DNA from 2 places in the Pseudoxanthomonas sp. GW2 genome. Region 1 is predicted to be linked to the other one. Evidence: predicted binding sites of a transcription regulator. Region 1 holds the regulator's gene; the other holds the start of a gene.
What was found. Region 1 encodes FliA, which starts transcription of late flagellar genes. Its sites were predicted from a motif close to TAAAGTTTNNCNNNCNNNGGCCGATAA; they were not measured.
Positions count from the first base shown of each region.

Region 1 (3,462 bases):
AGCAGCTGTACGGCTACGGCCGCCAGCTGGGCATCGCGGTGCACGAGGCCGACAGCGACGCGGCCCTGATCCAGCTGCTGCAGCGCCTGCAGGACTACCGCCTGGTGCTGGTGGACACCGCCGGCCTCGGCCAGCGCGACCGCGCCCTGGCCAACCAGCTCAACTGGCTGCGCGCCGCACGCAACGTCAGCACCCTGCTGGTGCTGCCGGCCAACTCCCACTTCGCCGACCTGGACGAGGTCGTGCGCCGCTTCGGCCCGGCCCGCCCGCAGGGCGTGGTCCTGACCAAGGTCGACGAGACCGGGCGCCTGGGCAGCGCGTTGTCGGTGGTCGTGGACCACCAGCTGCCGCTGACCTGGGTGACCGACGGCCAGCGGGTCCCGGAGGACCTGCACCGGGCCAATGCCGCCAGCCTGGTGCTTCGCCTTGAAGATCTGCGCCGGGCTGCCGATAAGCCGAACATCCCGGAGGCCGACCATGCCGTCGCCTGAGTCCCGCCCCGCAACCCCGAGCCCCTTCCGCCCGACGATGAACCACGCACCGCTCGCCCCCGTCCGCAGCATCGCCATCACCGGCGGCAAGGGTGGCGTGGGCAAGACCAACCTGTCGGTCAACCTGGCCGCCTCGCTGGCGGCGCTGGGCAAGCGCACCCTGCTGCTGGACGCCGACCTGGGCCTGGCCAACGTCGACGTGCTGCTGGGCCTGTCCCCGCAGCACACCCTGGCCGACCTGGTCGCCGGCCGCTGCGAGCTGGAGGACGTGATCCTGGAAGGCCCCAACGGCATGCTGGTGGTGCCGGCCGCCTCCGGGCGCCGGCACATGGCCGAGCTGCAGCCAGCCCAGCACGTGGGACTTGTCAATGTTTTCAATGACCTGCAGCGTGATCTTGACATTCTGGTTGTAGACACCGCCGCCGGCATCACCGACAGCGTGCTGACCTTCTGCCAGGCCGCCCAGGACGCGGTGGTGGTGGTCTGCGACGAGCCGGCCTCGATCACCGACGCCTACGCCCTGATCAAGGTCCTGTCCCGCGAGCGCGGCGTGGACCGGGTCCAGGTGGTGGCCAACATGGTGCGCAGCCCGGCCGAGGGCCGCGGCCTGTACGACAAGCTGTCGCGGGTATGCGAGCGCTTCCTCGGTGACGTCTCTCTGAACTTCCTCGGCGCGGTGCCGCAGTGCGACTGGCTGCGCATGGCGGTGCAGCGCCAGCAGGCCGTCGCCACCGCCTACCCGGCCAGCCCCTCGGCCCGCGCCATCGCCGAGATCGCCCGCCGCGCGGCGCGCTGGCAGGCGCCGACCGCCCCGCGCGGCAACATCGAGTTCTTCGTCGACCGGATGATCCGGCAAGGCGCGGTCGCATGAATGCCGTGGCCGAATACCGCGCCGTGCGCGGCAGCAACGACGACGCCATCACCCGGCATGCCGACCTGGTGCGGCGCATCGCCCACCACCTGGCGGCGCGCCTGCCGGCCAGCGTCGAGGTCGACGACCTGATCCAGGCCGGCATGATCGGCCTGATCGAGGCCAGCCGCAGCTACGACCCCGACCAGGGCGCCTCGTTCGAGACCTACGCCTCGATCCGCATCCGCGGCGCGATGATCGACGAGATCCGGCGCGGCGACTGGGTGCCGCGCTCGGTGCACCGCCGCGCCCGCGACGCCGCCGCCGCGGTGCGCGAGATCGAGCAGGCCACCGGCCGCGCCGCCGCGCCGCAGGAAGTGGCGGCCAAGCTGGACATGCCACTGCCGGAGTACCTGCGCCTGCTGGAGGACGCCTCTCGCGGCCAGGTGCTGAGCCTGGACTCCCACGTGGAAGACCACGGCGACGTGCAGGTCAACAGCAACAGCCCCACCCCGCAGCAGCTGCTGGAGCGCAGCGATTTCGGCCGCGAGCTGGCGGCGGCCATCTCCAACCTGCCCGAGCGCGAACAGCTGGTGCTGTCGCTGTACTACGAGCAGGAGCTGAACCTGAAGGAGATCGGCGCGGTGCTCGGGGTCAGCGAGTCCCGGGTGTGCCAGATCCACGGCCAGGCCGTGCTGCGCCTGCGCGGCCGCCTGTCCCAGTACGAATCACGTGATGCCGGTCTGGACGACGACTGAGCACGCAACGCCAAACGGAGCACGAAGTGAACAAGAACATGCGGATCCTGATCGTGGACGACTTCTCGACGATGCGACGCATCGTCAAGAACCTGCTCAACGATCTGGGCTACAGCAACACCGCCGAGGCCGACGACGGCCACACCGCGCTGGCGGCCCTGCGCGCGCAGCCGTTCGACTTCGTCATCACCGACTGGAACATGCCGGGCATGACCGGCATCGAGCTGCTGCGCAGCATCCGCGCCGACCCCAAGCTCAAGACCCTGCCGGTGCTGATGGTCACCGCCGAGGCCAAGCGCGAGCAGATCCTGGAGGCCGCGCAGAACGGCGTGAACGGCTACATCATCAAGCCGTTCACCGCGCAGACCCTCGAGGAGAAGCTCAACAAGATCTTCGAACGGCTGGCGGCGACGGCATGAGCACCACCGCATCCCCCGAGCGTGCGGCGCTGGTCCAGCGCCTGCACGACGCCCTGGAAGCCCTGGACCGCGGCGACGAAAGCGCACTGCGCGCCGAGATCGACGCCCTGGCCGCCGCCCGCACCCGTCCGCTCGTGCAGGGCCTCGGCCGGCTGGCGCGCGAACTGAGCCAGGCCCTGGGCGAACTGCCGGAGGTCCCCGGCGCCGACGACCATGGCGTGGAGGGGGTCGAACTGGACGACGCCTGCGCGCGCCTGGACCACGTCATCGGCATGACCGAGCAGGCCACCCACCGCACCCTGGACCTGGCCGACGAATGCCGCGCCCTGGTCGAGGGCCTGCGCGCCGAAGGCGTGACCGACGGCCAGGACCAGGTGCTGGACCGCATCCGCCGCAACCTCACCGAGATCGCCCTGACCCAGAGCTACCAGGACCTGACCGGGCAGATCATCCGCCGCGTCGCCGGGATCGTGCGCCGCGTCCACGAAGGCTTCGGCGAACTGGGCCTGCCGCCGCGCGCCGAGCCGCGCGAGCCCGCGCTGGCGGGCCCCGCGGTGGCCGGGCTGGACACCCATGCAGTCAGCCAGAACGACGCCGACGCCCTGCTGTCGGAACTGGGGCTGTAAGCCATGAGCGGTGTGACGCCCGAAATCGCCGCGGACTTCATCGTCGAGGCCCAGGAGATCCTGGACCGGCTCGGCGAGCAGCTGGTGGAGCTGGAGCGCGCGCCCCAGGACAGCGAGCAGCTCAATGCGGTGTTCCGCGGCTTCCACACCCTCAAGGGCGGTGCCGGCTTCCTCGGCATCCAGCCGATGGTCGAGCTGTGCCACGCCGCCGAGGAAACCCTGGGCGCCGCCCGCTCCGGCACCGCCGAACTGGACCCGCTGCACTTCGACGCCGCCCAGCGCTCGCTGGACTGGTTGCAGGCCATGCTCGACGCGGTC
Region 1 is NZ_ALIP01000067.1:40-3,501, reverse strand. Features, by position in the region: partial or broken gene flhF (flagellar biosynthesis protein FlhF) at 1-491, shown strand, start outside; gene B351_RS0104735 (P-loop NTPase) at 529-1,362, shown strand; gene B351_RS0104730 (RNA polymerase sigma factor FliA) at 1,359-2,099, shown strand; gene cheY (chemotaxis response regulator CheY) at 2,126-2,518, shown strand; gene B351_RS0104720 (protein phosphatase CheZ) at 2,515-3,144, shown strand; partial or broken gene B351_RS16230 (Hpt domain-containing protein) at 3,148-3,462, shown strand, end outside.

Region 2 (3,462 bases), on a different contig from region 1:
GGCCGAACACCAGCCACGCCAGCGCACCGAAGCTCCCGCCCAGCGGATGCTGGTGCCGCTCCGACTGCCAGAACAGCACCGGCGCGGCCAGCACGACCGCCGCCAGCAGGGTCTGGGCCAGCAATGCGGCCGGGCGGCGGCGATGGACTTCCGCCGCCAGCCAGCCGGTCGCGCCGGCCAGCACCAGGGCCAGGTCGGCGCGCAAGGCCGGAGCGGCGAAGCGCGAGATCTCGTGCGCGCAGTCGCCGGCCCACCACGCCGTGCCCCACAGGAAGAACAGTGCCGCCGGCACGGTCCGGCCATGGGCACGTGCCGCCCAGGCGCTGGCCCAGCCGCCCAGCGCCAGCAGGAACATGCCCATCGCCGTCGGATTGGACACGGCACGCAGGTCCCCGTGCGCATTGTCCAGCCCGGGCAGCAACGCCAACGCCGCCAACAGCTGCAGCGCCACGCCGCTGGCCTGCGGCAGCCAGCGCTGCCGGCGCAGGCCCAGCCACACCAGCCCGGCGCCCTCCAGCGCGAACACGCTGGCGGTGGCGCGCGCGCTCAGGCACAGCGGCACCGCCAGGGTGGCGAAGCCCACTGCCAGCACCGCCCAGGACTGCGCCAGCAGCTCGTAGCCGGAGCGCCGCAACAGCGCCCGCGCCAGCATCGCGTACAGCACGGCCAGGCCCAGCGCGCAGAACGCCAGCGGCATGCGCTGGCCTTCCAGCAGCGCCGCCTGCAGCGAGAACGCCACCAGCGGGGTGCCGAACACCAGGCAACCGTCGACCAGGTCGCGCCGTCCCGCCGGCCGGCGCCGCGCGAACAGCAGCGGCACCACCAGGTAGAACGCGAAGAACAGGGCGAGGAACGGCTGGGTGCTGGCGTACTTCTCCGGCACGTAGGCGCTGGCGCCCCACAGGCTGCCGATGCCGAAGGTGGACGCGAAGCCAAGCAGGTTGAGCAGGCGCCAGGACCTGAACCAGGCGATCGCCACCACCGCGGCGTTGACCAGCGCGTAGTAGGAAAACAGGGCGACGTGGTTGCCGCCGCCGGTGGACAACCACACCGGCGCCAGGAAGCCGGCCAGCAGGGCGAACGCGGCCAGCGCCTGCGCGTTCTGCAGCACCGCCAGCAGGGCCGCGCCCGCGACCAGGACCACGCTCAGGGCGAACGCCGGGCCGGCGTCGACCAGGCCGTAGAGCCTGGACGACGCGAACACCACCAGCAGCAGGGTGCCGATCGCCCCGCCCTGCACGCTCAGGGCAAAGACCCGGTTGCCCTCGCGCCGGCGCCAGGCAAAGCCCAGTGCGAGCAGCGCCGCCGCGGCCACGGCGGACAGGCGCAGCGCCACCGGCAACTGCAACAGGCCCTGGTCGGAAGCGTACTTCAGCAGCGCCGCCACGCCGGCCAGCGCCACCAGCACGCCGATCTTCACCGGCACGTTGCCCACGGTGAACCAGCGCTTGACCACGCGCAGCAGCACGTTCTCCGCGGGGACGCGCGGCGCGCCCGCGTCGCCGCCGGCATGCGCCGCTGCCGTTTCGGCCGGTGGCAGCGGTGGCGGTGCCGCGGACGCGCGTAAGCCGGCCGCGGTGGACGGCACGGGCGCCGCCACGGAACCCGCCGCGGCCGCCGGTGCATGCGCGGCTTCCGCGCGTGGTGGCGAGGCCGCCATGCCCGTCGGCGCCGGCGGGCGCAGGGCGGCAAGCGCACGCTCCAGTTCCGCCACCCGCCGGCGCAGGCCGAGCACTGCAAGGCCCAGCACGCCCAGCAGCACCGGCACCGCCAGTACCGCCAACACCACCAGCACGATGATCGCTTCCAAGCTATCCCCCGTCATGGATGGGCCGCCCCTCCCCGGCAGGCGCTGCGGGCATGCTACCGGAGCGTCCTGGCTTGCCGGCGGCCCGGCTCAAGTCCGGTCGCGGCGGGCCGATGAAGCCCGGTCATCTTTCATATGAAACCGTCCCCCATCCCCGCATGAACACGCCAGCCACGCCTGCCCAGGCCAGTGTCGACGACCACATCCGTTCCGTGGCTGGCCTGTCCGGCCGCATGCTGGGCGAGCTGCGGCAATCGCTGCGGCGGATCGAGGAAATCAACCGCACCACACTGGTGATCTCGATGAACGCGCGCGTGGAATCGGCGCGCATGGGCGCGGCCGGGCGTGGCTTCGCGGTGATCGCGCAGGAGATGGATGCGCTCTCGCGCCGGGTGGCCGAGACCGCCGGCGAGATCGACCGCCGCGCCGAGGCCACCCGCGCCGACATGCAGGCCACCCTGGCGCGGCTGGAGGACGAGGTGCGGCATACGCGCCTGGCCGGGCTGGCCCTGGTCAACATCGACCTGATCGACCGCAACCTCTACGAACGCAGCTGCGACGTGCGCTGGTGGGCGACCGACGCGGCGGTGGTCGCGGCCGCGCGCCCGGGCGCCACCGCGGAGGAACTGGCGCACGCCTCGCGGCGCATGGGCCAGATCCTGGATTCGTACACGGTGTACTTCGACCTGGTGCTGGTCGGCCTGGACGGGTGCGTGCTGGCCAACGGCCGCCCCGGCCAGTACCGCTCCGCCGGCATGGACGTGCGCGACGCGCCCTGGTTCGAAAGCGCCAGGCGCTGCGCCAGCGGCGAGGAATTCGGCTTCCAGGAGGTGCATGCCAGTGCGCTGGCCGGCGGCGAGCGGGTGCTGGTCTACGCCTGCGGCGTGCGCGAGGGCGGACGCGTCGACGGCCGCCTGCTGGGCGTGCTCGGCATCGTGTTCCGCTGGGACGCGCTGGCGCAGACGGTGGTGCAGCGCACTCCGCTGTCGCAGCAGGAATGGACGCGCAGCCGGGCATGCATCGTCGACGGCCAGGTCCGGGTGCTGGCCGACTCGGCCGGGCGCATCCTGCAGGAGGTGATCGACTTCCCCGGGCGCGACGAACTGCTGCGCCAGCCGCTCGCGGCACGGGTGGTGGAGTTCCAGGGCCGCCCGCACTGCGTCGCGCACGCGGCCTCGCCGGGCTACGAGACCTACCGCAGCGGCTGGCACTCGCTGATCCTGCAGGCACTCTAGGCAGCCGCCGCCGGCGCAAAAAACAAGCCCCGGCAGGGCCGGGGCTCGTCCTTTGCAGCGCTTGCGGTGCGGCTTACTTGCCGGCCACCACGCGGGCCATCTCCAGGCACTTGTTGGAGTAGCCCCACTCGTTGTCGTACCAGGCCACCAGCTTGACGAAGGTCGGGTCGAGCTGGATGCCGGCGTCGGCGTCGAAGATCGAGGTGCGGGTGTCGCCGCGGAAGTCGGTGGCCACCACCTTGTCCTCGGTGTAGCCGAGGATGCCCTTCAGCGCGCCCTCGCTCTGCGCCTTGATCTCGGCCTTGATCTCCTCGTAGGTCGCCGGCTTCTCCAGCTCGGCGGTCAGGTCGACCACCGACACGTCCGAGGTCGGCACGCGGAAGCTCATGCCGGTGAGCTTCTTGTTGAGCGAGGGGATCA
Region 2 is NZ_ALIP01000156.1:13,313-16,774, reverse strand. Features, by position in the region: gene B351_RS0114765 (DUF2339 domain-containing protein) at 1-1,810, opposite strand, end outside; gene B351_RS0114760 (methyl-accepting chemotaxis protein) at 1,966-3,042, shown strand; gene gap (type I glyceraldehyde-3-phosphate dehydrogenase) at 3,116-3,462, opposite strand, start outside.
Region 2: the regulator FliA is predicted to act here: its motif matches at 1,898-1,924, upstream of B351_RS0114760 (methyl-accepting chemotaxis protein).